DNA from 3 places in the Bradyrhizobium sp. USDA 4354 genome. Region 2 is predicted to be linked to each of the others. Evidence: predicted binding sites of a transcription regulator. Region 2 holds the regulator's gene; each other region holds the start of a gene.

The links. Region 2 encodes LexA, which represses DNA repair genes until DNA is damaged. Its sites were predicted from a motif close to TGTTCNNNNTGTGTTCNG; they were not measured.
Region 1: a site for LexA is predicted at 2,090-2,107, ahead of ACVIIV_RS34690 (PA0069 family radical SAM protein). Genes of this name have one in related genera too.
Region 3: a site for LexA is predicted at 2,610-2,627, ahead of ACVIIV_RS04970 (DNA recombination protein RmuC). Genes of this name have one in related genera too.

What each region holds. Positions count from the first base shown of each region.
Region 1 is NZ_JBSSDC010000001.1:7,454,709-7,458,916, reverse strand. Features, by position in the region: gene ACVIIV_RS34695 (phosphoketolase family protein) at 1-1,918, opposite strand, end outside; gene ACVIIV_RS34690 (PA0069 family radical SAM protein) at 2,129-3,292, shown strand; gene ACVIIV_RS34685 (VOC family protein) at 3,316-3,771, shown strand; gene ACVIIV_RS34680 (ribonuclease HII) at 3,850-4,208, shown strand, end outside.
Region 2 is NZ_JBSSDC010000001.1:5,191,428-5,195,635, forward strand. Features, by position in the region: gene ACVIIV_RS24035 (ComEC/Rec2 family competence protein) at 1-577, shown strand, start outside; gene ACVIIV_RS24040 (hypothetical protein) at 703-1,137, opposite strand; gene ACVIIV_RS24045 (hypothetical protein) at 1,349-1,528, opposite strand; gene lexA (transcriptional repressor LexA) at 1,695-2,396, opposite strand; gene ACVIIV_RS24055 (molybdopterin molybdotransferase MoeA) at 2,573-3,784, opposite strand; gene ACVIIV_RS24060 (hypothetical protein) at 4,006-4,208, opposite strand, start outside.
Region 3 is NZ_JBSSDC010000001.1:1,038,572-1,042,779, reverse strand. Features, by position in the region: gene ACVIIV_RS04975 (AmpG family muropeptide MFS transporter) at 1-1,199, opposite strand, end outside; gene ACVIIV_RS04970 (DNA recombination protein RmuC) at 1,382-2,578, opposite strand; gene def (peptide deformylase) at 2,750-3,277, shown strand; gene fmt (methionyl-tRNA formyltransferase) at 3,421-4,208, shown strand, end outside.

The DNA of each region.
Region 1 (4,208 bases), 2.3 Mb from region 2:
CGAGCGTCTCCAATGTCGGCACGTCGCCGGCGCAGGCCATGACCACGTCGGGCTCGCCCTTTCCGTCCTCCGTTCCGGCCCAGGTCCAGATGCCGATGCCGGCATCGCAATGCGTCGCCGCATCCTGCATCGAGAGCCATTGCGGCGCCGGCTGCTTGCCGGCGACGATCACGTTGATGCGGTTGTAGGTGCGCAGGCAATGGTCGGCGATCCACAGCAGCGTGTTGGCATCTGGCGGGAAGTAGATGCGGACGATGTCGGCCTTCTTGTTGGCGACGAGGTCGACGAAACCGGGGTCCTGATGGCTGAAGCCGTTATGGTCCTGGCGCCAGACATGCGAGGTCAGCAGATAATTGAGCGATGCGATCGGGCGGCGCCACGGCAGGTCGTGCGTGACCTTCAGCCATTTGGCATGCTGGTTGAACATGGAATCCACGATGTGGATGAAGGCCTCGTAGCAGGAGAAGAAGCCGTGTCGCCCCGTGAGCAGATAGCCCTCGAGCCAGCCCTGGCAGAGGTGCTCGCTCAAGACTTCCATCACGCGGCCATCTTGCGCGAGATGCACGTCGTAAGGCTCGACCGGCTCCATCCAGACGCGTTCGGTGGCTTCGAACACCGCGTCCAACCGGTTCGACGCCGTCTCGTCCGGGCCCATGATGCGGAAATTGCGCTGTTGCGCATTGAGGCGAATGACGTCGCGCAGGAATCTGCCGAGCTCGCGCGTCGCTTCGGCTACGGTGCCGCCGGGCTGCGGCACCTCGGTTGCGAAGCTGCGATAGTCGGGCAGCTTCAGCTCTTTCTTCAGGAGGCCGCCATTGGCATGTGGATTGGCGCCCATGCGCCTGACGCCTTCGGGCGCGAGCGCCTGAAGCTCGGGAATGAGCGCGCCGTTCGCGTCGAACAGCTTTTCGGGCTCGTAGCTGCGCATCCAGTCCTCGAGCACCTTGAGGTGCGCCGGATTCTCGCGGCAGCTCGCGACGGGCACTTGATGCGCGCGCCAAAAACCCTCGACCTTCTTGCCGTCGACCTCCTTCGGGCCGGTCCAGCCCTTCGGGCTGCGCAGCACGATCATCGGCCAGCGCGGCCGCTCGACGCTTGTGCGCCCGTCACGGGCGTGCTGCTGGATCGAGCGGATGCTGGCGAGCGCGACATCGAGTGCATCCGCCATGGCGTGGTGCATCAATTTGGGATCATCGCCCGCGACGAACAGCGGCTCATGGCCGAACCCATGGAAGAGATCGCGGATCTCCGCATCTTGCATCCGTCCGAGCACGGTCGGATTGGCGATCTTGTATCCGTTGAGATGCAGGATCGGCAGCACCGCGCCGTCATGGGCCGGGTTCAGGAACTTGTTCGAATTCCAGGACGCGGCCAACGGGCCGGTCTCGGCCTCGCCGTCGCCGACCACACAGGCGACGATCAAATCAGGGTTGTCGAATGCCGCGCCATAGGCGTGCACCAGCGCGTAGCCGAGTTCACCGCCTTCGTGGATCGAGCCCGGCGTTTCCGGCGCCGCATGGCTCGGGATGCCACCGGGGAAGGAGAACTGCCTGAACAGCTTGCGCAATCCGTCCGCATCGCGCGCGATGTCGGGATAGATCTCGCTGTAGCTGCCTTCGAGATAGGTGTTGGCGACCATGCCCGGGCCGCCATGGCCGGGACCGCAGACATAGATCACGTTGAGGTCCAGCGCGCGGATGACGCGGTTGAGATGGGCGTAGATGAAGTTCAGGCCGGGCGTCGTGCCCCAATGGCCGAGCAAGCGCGGCTTGATGTGCTCGGGCCGTAACGGCTCGCGCAGTAGCGGATTATCGAGCAGATAGATTTGCCCGACGGAGAGGTAGTTGGCGGCGCGCCAATAGCGATCGAGCAGATCGAGGTCGGCGGTCGCGGCGGCCGTTTTTTGTTGAATTGTCATGTTCCTGTCGGCTTTCACCCAGCGATCGTCACCAACTTTGTTCCGGCACGATCGATCCCTGTGCGGGATCAAACGAAATCGTCGTGACGGGCGTGTTGCGTGAGGTCAAAGGCGCGCGCCCGAAATTTAGGCGGCTACTTTGCATGGGGTTGTTTTCACGTTTTTTGTTTGCGTTCTTGATTTGTTCCGCATGCGTGCTATCTTGGCCTCATGAGTCCAGCATCCTCTCATGCTCTCAAGCACCCGCCGGTCACGGCGCCCTCCGAGCCGGCGGGTGCGCCTTCAGATTTCCCCGAGCTTGGCGTCGCCATCGACCGCGCGCGCCGGCGAGGGCGGGGCGCACAATCCAACGCCAGCGGTCGCTACGAGGCCGAGGCGCGCGTCGCTTTCGATGACGGCTGGCAGAGCCTGGAGGAGCTGCCGCCATTCAAGACCACGGTCGGTGTGGACACCTCGCGCAAGGTGATCACCCGGAACGATTCCCCCGACATCGGCTTCGACCGCTCGATCAATCCGTATCGCGGCTGCGAGCACGGCTGCGTCTACTGTTTCGCGCGGCCGACACATGCCTATCTCGGCCTGTCGCCGGGGCTCGACTTCGAGTCAAAATTGTTTGTGAAGCCCGAGGCGCCTTCGCTGCTGGAGAAGGAGCTCGCCGCACCCGGCTACGAGCCGCGGATGATCGCGATCGGCACCAACACCGATCCCTACCAGCCGATCGAGCGCGAGCGCAAAATCATGCGCGGCATCCTCGAGGTGCTGGAACGCGCCGGCCATCCCGTCGGCATCGTCACCAAATCGGCGCTGGTCGTGCGCGACATCGACATTCTCCAGCGCATGGCCAAGCGCAACCTCGCCAAGGTCGCGATCTCCGTGACCTCGCTCGATCCGAAGCTGGCGAGGACCATGGAGCCGCGGGCCTCGACACCGCCGAAGCGGCTGGAGGCGCTGAAGCAGCTCTCGGAGGCCGGCATTCCCACCACCGTCATGGTCGCGCCCGTGATCCCCGCGCTGAACGATTCCGAGATCGAGCGTATCCTCGATGCCGCCGCCCATGCGGGGGTCAAGGAAGCCTCCTACGTGCTGCTGCGGCTGCCGCTCGAGGTCCGCGATCTCTTCCGCGAATGGCTGATGACGAACTATCCGGACCGCTATCGCCACGTCTTCACCCTGATTCGCGACATGCGCGGCGGGCGCGATTACGATGCGAAATGGGGCGAGCGGATGAAGGGCACCGGCCCGATGGCCTGGACCATCGGCCGCCGCTTCGAGATCGCTTGCGACAGGCTCGGCCTCAACAAGCGGCGCTCCAAGCTGACCACGGACCACTTTGCGCGGCCGAAGCGGAACGGCGATCAGCTCAGCCTGTTCTGACCGGGAAGGTGGAGAGGCATAGCATGAATCAGGAACTCGCCGTGCCGGTGCCGCGACTGACCGTCATTACGTTAGGTGTGAGCGACATCCGTGCCAGCATCGCCTTTTACGACGCACTCGGCTTCTCGCGCCGGCTGAAGGCGACCGGCGAGGCGGTCGCGTTCTACGACACCGGCGGTCCGGTGCTCGCGCTTTATCACTGGGATCGGCTCGCGGCCGACGCATCCTTGCCGGACCGGCCGAGGCCCGCGACCTTTCGTGGCACGACGCTGGCCTGGAATTGCGCGACACGCGAGGAGGTCGATAAGGTGCTGGCCTTCGCCATCGGGAAGGGGGCCACCTTGCTGAAGGCGGCGCACGAGACCGATTACGGCGGCTATTGCGGCTATTTTGCCGATCCCGACCGACATGTCTGGGAGGTCGTGGTCGCGCCCGGCATCGAGGTCGGCGAGGACCGGCGGGTGCATCTGGCGGAGTAGGGGCGGCCAGCCTGAATAACGGGAATTATCCTGGGTTCCCGGTTGCGCTGTCGAAGCCCCTTGCGCACGATCCCGGCCATGATTCGGGACAAGTCCGCCAAGAACCCAGCCAAAGACGCGCCAAAGAAGGAGGCGGCGAAGAAGGCCGCGCCCGCCAATGAGGCCAAGACGCCCGCGGCCAAAACGTCTGCAGTCAAGGCGTCTGCAGTCAAGTCTCCGAAGGTTGCTGCCGGCAAGAAAGGTATCATTGCCATTGCTCCCCCCAGCTTCCGCCGCGAGCGCGCGCTGATCAAGCGCGGCGTCTGGCCGGTCGCCGGCTGCGACGAGGCCGGCCGCGGCCCGCTGGCGGGTCCCGTGGTGGCGGCAGCGGTGATTCTCGATCCCGACCGCATTCCGCGCGGCATCGACGATTCCAAGCGCCTGACCGCCGAGGAGCG
Region 2 (4,208 bases):
GGTGTTGCTGGCAGCGATCTTCTGGGGGCTGTCGGTGCGGCAGCCCGATATCCTGATTGCCGGGGATGGCGCGAGCGTCGCGGTCCGGGGCGGGGATGGGCGCCTGCGTGTGATCCGCGCAAGCAAGGATGGCTTTCTGCTGAAGGAGTGGTTAGCCGCCGATGCCGATCCGCGCGATGCCGCCGACGTCGCGTTGGCGAGCGGTGTGTCGTGTGACGAGGCCGGCTGCGTGACGCCGCTCGGGGACGGGCGGCTGGTCGCGCTGTCCTTGCGTATCGACGCGCTCACCGATGATTGCAGCCGCGCAGCGTTGGTGGTGACGGCGCGGCCCGCGCCGCCCGATTGCGCGGCGATGGTGGTCGATCGGCCGCGTCTCGCCAGTCAGGGCGCGCTGGCTCTGACGCGGAGCGGAGAGGGTTTCTCGGTGCAGGCGGTGAGGGCGAGGGGCGCAAGCCGCCCCTGGCTGCCGGCCGGCGCCGGCGAGGGGAATTTCGACGGCAGCCTTGCGCCGAAGACGGCCGTGCCCCGCAATCGGGACGCAACGCCATCGGAGGCCGACTTGCAGGCTGACGATTGAGGATAGATGCGGAGGGAGGCCGGTCCGACGGGATTCCGTAGGACACAACCCAAACCATCTCGCCGGCCGCGGCCGGCGATGGCATTTCAATCCTGGCGCTCGACCCATCGGCCGGGGCGACGACGTCAGCCGATCGGCAGGCGCGTGATTGTGGACCGCGTGTCGGCGACGATCTGCGGCTTGTGCTCGCGCTCGCCAAGGGGCTGGGTCACCGGCAACTGCAACACGGTCGCGCGCTGGCCTTCGACGAGCTGTGTCACCAGCACGTATTTGCCGTCGGGAAATTCGATCGCATCATGATGGCGATCGGGAATGTGCGGGTCGATCTTGCCGAACTTGCCGACGCGGGAGTTGACGGTGCGCGTCCAGATCCAGCGGTTGTCGTAACGAACGTTGTCGGCGAAAGCGAGCTCCGTTCCCGGCAGCAGGCAGACCGCGACGGAGAGGTCGGCTTCGGAGGCGAAGCCGCGTGTCGAGGTGCCACGGAAGGTTGTCGTGACAATCGTCTCGCCGACTTCGGCGGGGCGTGTCGCGACGGCATGCAGGCTATAGTCACACATCGGATGCTCCTCATGCGAAGATAGCGACCCGCACTCCTTTGGAGGCGCAGGCCTCTATCAGGATGGAAGTATGCAACGCTCTGCTTTGTTGTAGGCAAATCTGCGGCTGGGCTCCGCAAGCCACGATCACATTATCTTTCCCGGATTCAATAGGAACAAAGCCGACATCTGTGCATTCCGAAGGCGCAAGTCAGCGCCCCGCGGGCGCCGATCAGCTCGAATATTGCCAGCTCGATTGCGGAGGCTGCGCGATTGCATTCCGCGCGTTGCGGATATGCTCGTTGGTCGCCGATTGCTCGCGCACATGGCGGTGCGATTGTGTGGCGCCGACTTGCGACGCTGATGCTGCGATCAGCGCCGCAATGATTGTCCATGAAACGATCTGGCGCATGGCCTCTCCTCGAACTCTCATGCTGCGAAGCAATGTCGCTTCGCGCGGCATACCGAGGATGTAGCGCCGGAGGAGGGGCCGGATAATCTGAGCAGAACCGGAAAGACCATCCAGCCGGAGCGGATACTGATCCGCTCCAATAGGTGTCGAACGACCGCAGGACCGCTCAGTACTTCCGGTAAAGCCCGATCAGCTTGCCCTGAATCTTCACGCGGTTCGGCGGAAGAATGCGGACCTCATAGGCGGCATTGGCGGGCTCGAGCGCGATAGAGGCGCCGCGGCGGCGGAAGCGCTTGAGCGTGGCCTCCTCGTCGTCGATCAGCGCCACCACGATGTCGCCGGTGTCGGCGCTCTCGTTGCGCTGGATCAGCGCCATGTCGCCGTCGAGGATGCCGGCCTCGACCATCGAATCACCGCGCACTTCGAGTGCGTAGTGCTCGCCCGAGCCGAGCATGTCGGGCGGCACGCTGATGGTGTGGCTGCGGGTCTGCAACGCCTCGATCGGCGTGCCGGCCGCGATGCGGCCCATCACGGGCACCGCGACGGGACGCTCACCCTCGTCCACAGGCGGGCTGGAGCTCGCGCGCACCTTGCCGAGATTGCCCTCGATAACGCTCGGCGTGAAGCCGCGGCGATTGCCGGCGGCGGCCTGGAGCTCGGGCAGCTTGATCACCTCGATGGCACGGGCGCGGTTGGGCAGGCGGCGGATGAAGCCGCGCTCCTCGAGCGCAGTGATCAGGCGGTGAATGCCTGACTTCGAGCGCAGGTCGAGCGCATCCTTCATCTCGTCGAAGGACGGCGGCACGCCGCTTTCCTTCAGACGTTCGCTGATGAACCGCAGAAGCTCGTATTGTTTGCGCGTCAACATCTCGACCAAAGTCCCCCGGTTGATGTCGTTCGATTCCGAGACGATGAATTCAGCGATAAGCCGCTACATCCTCGAAACAAATCATGAACGGACACTATATGTTCGATATGTGTTCCGCAACTGCTTAATTTATGGTGAACAGCGCAAAACTCTCGGAATGCGTGTGGCCGCGCTGCTCAGACGGGGAGCCGCAGCACCTCGCAAGGCGTGCCGGCCTCGGCCTTCGGCGCGAACGGTGCGCGCACGAGAAGTACCTGTGCCGCAGCGAGATTCGCAAGCAGAGAGGAGTCCTGATGGTTGACGGGAACGGCGACGAGCGTGCCGTCGCCGCGCAGCTCCAGGCGCGCGCGCAGATAATCCTCGCGCTGGTCGTTGGCACCGAGATCGCGGCCCAGCACGGCGCGCTCGCGGTGATGATGAATCGCTGAACGGCCCGACAGGGCGCGAATCAGCGGCACCATGAACAGGAAGGCGCATACGTATGATGACACGGGGTTGCCGGGCAGGCCGATCACGCGCATTGCGCCGAGCCGCCCGTGCATCATCGGCTTGCCGGGCCGAATCGCGATCTTCCAGAACGCCATCGAGATGCCTTCGCCCTTGAGCGCCTGCTGGACCAGATCGTGGTCGCCGACCGACGCACCGCCGGTCGTGACCAGGATGTCGGCGCCACTCTCGCGGGCACGGCGAATGCCGGCGGAAGTGGCCTCCAGCGTATCGGCGGCAACGCCGAGATCGATGGTGTCGGCGCCCTCGCTGCGGGCGAGCGCGTGCAGGGCATAGCCATCGGAATAGACGATCTGGCCGCGACCGGGCGTGGCGCCCGGCATCACCAGTTCGTCGCCGGTGGCGAGGATCGCGACCTTCGGACGGCGGCAGACGGCGAGATGCGGGTGATTCATTGCGGCGGCCAGCGCGAGATCGCGCTCGGTGAGACGGGTTCCTTTGCGCAGCAGCACGTCGCCCTTAGAGAAATCGACGCCGGCGGGGCGGATGTGCCGACCGGGAATCGCGGCTTCCTTGATCGTGATGTGCTTGCCGTCGGCAACCGTGTCCTCCTGGATCACGACCGCGTCGGCGCCATCGGGAATGAGGCCTCCGGTGAAGATCCGAACGGCCTCGCCGGCGCCGACCGTTCCCGCGAACGGACGGCCCGCCGCGACCTCTCCTGTGACCGTCAGCCTGGAATCGATCGTGGCCGCATCGGTCGCGCGCACGGCATAGCCGTCCATCGCCGACATGGCTTCCGGCGGCTGAGTGCGCCGCGCCGCGACGTCGCGCGCGAGCACGCGATGATGGGCCTCCTCGAGCGAAACCATCTCTTCAGGCAGCGGCTCTGCACCCGCCAGCACCGCGGCAAGCGCGTCAGAAACTGGCATGAGGGCCACGGGTGAACTCCTGCTGGGGGCACATCGGTAAATGGGCGGCGAGAGTTCTAGCTGAGTGCAGGCGCGAGGCAAAGCAGCCCACAGGATGATTTATCCTGCGTGATCTCCGTGGTCGAGGTTGGAGCTCAAGTCCGCCGCGGCATGATCCGGAAGGCGAGACAGACCGGCAAGAGGATGGCCATGGCGAGCACGAGGAGGACGAGCGCCACGGCCAGCATCGGTCAACTCCCGCTCGGTCGGTCCAGGCCGTCGTCCAGTGTGACGTCGGGAGCTTTGGGACCTTGATCCTTGTCGGGCAGCGGATCGGCCTGGGATTTCAGGTCGGCGGCCTTGCTGATCAGCTTGGCGGAAAGGTCAGAATCCGAGGTGGTTTTGGCGAATTCAAGCAGGAGAGAGGCTTGCTTGGTGAGATAGGTTTTGCCCA
Region 3 (4,208 bases), 4.2 Mb from region 2:
CGTCCCACGGCGGCGAGCGCCGTCAGCAGCGCATATTGGGTCGCGGTGTGCAGCGGGTTTTGGCACAGCGCCGAGAGATAGGCCACGAATATCACGGTGCCGATGGCGTTGCAGAAATTGTCGGAGGTGATCGCGAGGGTCAGGGCCCATTCGTTGACGCCGACCAGCGCCAGCCACGAGAACGACAGGTTGGACATCGCCTGCACGATGCCGCCAATCCACAGGCTCGTTGCGAGCGAATAGCGCCGGGCCACGAAGCCGCCGGCAAAACCGCCTGCCAAGGTCGCGACGATGCCGACGCCCTTGACGATCACGGCATAGTCGTTCCGCGTGAAGCCGATGTCGATCACGAACGGCACGGTCATGTTGCCGGAAAACGCGTCGGTGAATTTGAACAGCACGACGAAGGCAAGCGCAGCCCATGCTTCCTTTCGCTGCAAAAACTCTGAGAACGCCCCCAGCGCAGCATGGAATACCCGCGTGACCGCGTCCTCGCCGCGCGTGACGGCCTCGGCGCGCTTCGATTGCGCGGGCTCGGTAGCGGCCAGCGCCGTCACCGTGCCGATCAGCACCAGAGCCGCCATCACCACATAGCCCCACATCCAGGCGGCGCCACGAGGGACGATTGCCTCGAAGCCGGTGACGATGAACAAGGCGCCCGCGGTCGATACCAGCATGCCGATGCGGTAGGCGGCGACATAGGCGGCCATGCCGGCGGCCTGCTCGCTTTCGGGCAGGCTCTCGACGCGGAAAGCATCGACGACGATGTCCTGCGTCGAGGACATCGTCGCGACCAGCAGCGCACCAAGCGCGACAAGCAGGGGCGAACGCGCCGGATCGGTCAGCGCCAGCAGCACGATCGCGCCGATCAGCAGCAATTGCGAAAACACCAGCCACCCGCGGCGGCGTCCGAAGGCCTGCGTGAAGAACGGCACGTGCAGCGCATCCACCAGCGGCGCCCACAGGAATTTCAGCGTGTACGGCGTTCCAACCAGCGCAAACAGCCCGATCGTACCAAGATCGACCCCGGCCTCGGCCATCCACACCAGCAGTGTCGATCCCGACAGCGCCAGCGGCAGCCCCGAGGAGAAGCCGAGGAACAGCACGATCAGCACGCGCGGCTGCAGGTAAACGGCAAGACTGTCGCGCCAGGAGGCGGCGGGAGCGTCGGCAGGCGAGGTCGCGTCGGGTGCGGTCATGAGGAGGTGTTAGCAGATTCTGGCCGTGATGCCTCGTCTCCCTCTCCCCGTTCTTACGGGGAAAGGCGGGGTGAGGGGCCTCTCTCCACACGGGCGGCCGACGATGGACCTGTACCCCCTCACCCGAATTCGATCTGCGATCGAATTCGACCTCTCCCCCGCAAGCGGGGAGAGGTGAAGCGTCACTCCCCCGCCTGGAGCTTCCTTGGGAACAGCTCGCCCGCACCGGTCGCCACCAGCCGCGGGCCCTCGGCATCGCTCTTGCTGAAATCGAGCTCCTCGATCCGTCCCGCCCGCTTCTCGATCTTGTCGGCGGAGATCAAGACCTGGCGGACGTCCTCGTTCACATCGGCAAAATGCTTCTGCAGCTTCAGCACGCGGTCGCGCAGGCGGCCGAGATCGTCGCCGAGCTTGATCACCTCGGTGCGGATCTGGTCGGCGGCATCGCGCATGCGCGCGTCCTTCATGATCTGCTGCATCACCTGGATCGCGAGCATCAGAAGCGAGGGCGACACCAGCACGACGCGCGCGCGATAGGCCTTCTGGATCACGTCATCGAAACCGTCATGGATCTCGGCGTAGACCGATTCCGACGGCACGAACATCAGCGCCATCTCCTGGGTCTCGCCGGCGACGAGATACTTTTCGGCGATGTCGCTGACATGCTTCATCACATCGCCGCGCAGCCGCTGCGTGGCGACGCGCCGCTCCTCGTCGGTGCGGGCGTCGTGCAGCGCGGTCATCGCTTCCAGCGGAAACTTCGCATCGATGCAGAGCGGGCGCTGGTCGGGCAGGAACACGACGCAGTCCGGCCGTTTTCCGGTCGAGAGCGTGAACTGGAACTCGTAGGAGCCCTTGGGAAGACCGTCCTGGACGATCGCCTCCATCCGCGCCTGGCCGAAGGCGCCGCGCGACTGCTTGTTGGCGAGCACGTCGCGTAGGGTGGTCACCTGCGTGGTGAGGTCGGTGAGATTCTTGTGCGCGCTGTCGATGATGCCGAGCCGCTCATGCAGCGCGCGCAGGCTCTCCATGGTGTTGCGGGTCGAATGTTCCATGGACTGGCCGACGCGGTGGGTCACCGAATCCAGCCGCTCGTTGACCGCGCGCGCCATCTCGGCCTGGCGTCCCGCCAGCGCCTGGGTCATCGCGTCAACCCGCCCCGAGGCCTCGCTTTGGGCGTGAAGCACTTGGGCGAGGCGCTCCTCAAGTTCGTCGGCCCGGATCGCGTGTGCCACCGCGAGTTCCGCGCCGCGCCGCCCCGAACGCGCGATCACGACCGCAATCACAACCAGCAGGATGAGGACGAGCGCACCGAAGCCGATCAGCGCATCGACGGTGCGCACCGGCCAGTCGCCCAGCATGACAATGATCTCGTTCATGCCAGCCGTTCTAGCCGATTCGCAGCCTGGCGCGAACGAAGAGAGAACGTCGGCGGTTAACCGCTTCCTAATTTTTACGGTTAACGAAAGGTGAAGTTTTATGGTTAGCGGAAGGTTAACGGGGTTCCTGGCCGCATTGACCGCATCCGGCGCGCGGCTTAAATCGCCGCCATGGCCCTACGAGAAATCATCATCCTGCCCGACAAGCAGCTGCGCCTGGTCTCCAAGCCGATCGAGAAGGTCACGCCGGAGATCCGCAAGCTTGCCGACGACATGTTCGAGACCATGTACGACGCGCCCGGCATTGGCCTCGCGGCGATTCAGGTCGCGCAGCCGCTGCGGCTGATCACCATGGACCTCGCCAAGCGCGATGAGAGCGGCGAGACCAAGCACGAGCCGCGCGTCTTCATCAATCCCGAGATCCTCGCCTCCTCCGCGGAGCTCTCCACCTACGAGGAAGGCTGTCTGTCGATTCCCGAATATTATGAGGAGGTCGAGCGCCCTGCGAAGGTGCGTGTGCGCTTCACCGATCTCGACGGCAAGGTGCACGAGGAGGACGCCGAAGGCCTCTATGCCACTTGCATCCAGCACGAGATCGACCATCTCAACGGCGTGCTGTTCGTCGACTATCTGTCGAAGCTCAAGCGCGACCGGGTGATCAAGAAGTTCGAGAAGGCCGCCAAGCGGGCGGGCGAGTAGGCTCTGCGTCGTTCCGGGGCGATGCAAAGCACGAACTATGGTGCGCAATTGCGCACCTGAGAACCTCGAGATTCCGGGGTCGGCTCTTCGAGCCGCCCCGGAATGACTGTCACTGGATTGCGCCGTTCGCAGGTTTTCGCCACATGCCCCTCCGCCTGATCTTCATGGGCACGCCCGACTTCTCCGTGCCGACGCTGCTCGAGCTCGTCGCGCATGGCCATGACATCGCGGCGGTCTATACGCGTGCGCCGAAGCCGGGCGGTCGGCGTGGCCTGCAATTGCAGCCAACCCCGGTGGAAGAAGCTGCGCGAAAGCTCGGCATTCCCGTGCTGACGCCGAAGACGTTGAAGACTGGGGAGGCGCTGGAAGAGTTCCGCGCCTTCGATGCCGATGCCGCCGTCGTCGTCGCCTACGGCATGATCCTGCCGCAGGCGATCCTCGATGCGCCCAGGCTCGGCTGCTACAATCTGCACGCCTCGCTGTTGCCGCGCTGGCGCGGCGCCGCGCCCATCAATCGCGCGATCATGGAAGGTGATGCCGCGAGCGGCGTGATGGTGATGAAGATGGATGTCGGCCTCGACACCGGCGACGTCGCCATGGCCGAGCGCATCGCGATATCAGACAACATGACCTCGGTCGATCTGCACGATCGCCTGTCCCGGTTAGGTGCCGATCTGATGGTGCGCGCGATGGCCGCGCTCGAACGCGGCGGGCTCCAGCTCAGGAAGCAGAGCGACGACGGCGTCACCTATGCCGCCAAGATCGACAAGGCCGAGGCGCGGATCGACTGGAGCAAGCCGGCGCGCGCCGTGCTGCGCCACATCCACGGTTTGTCGCCGTTTCCCGGTGCCTGGAGCGAGCTTGACGATGCGCGGGTCAAGATCCTGCGCTGTGAACTCGCGAAGGGCTCTGGCATTCCGGGCGAGGTGCT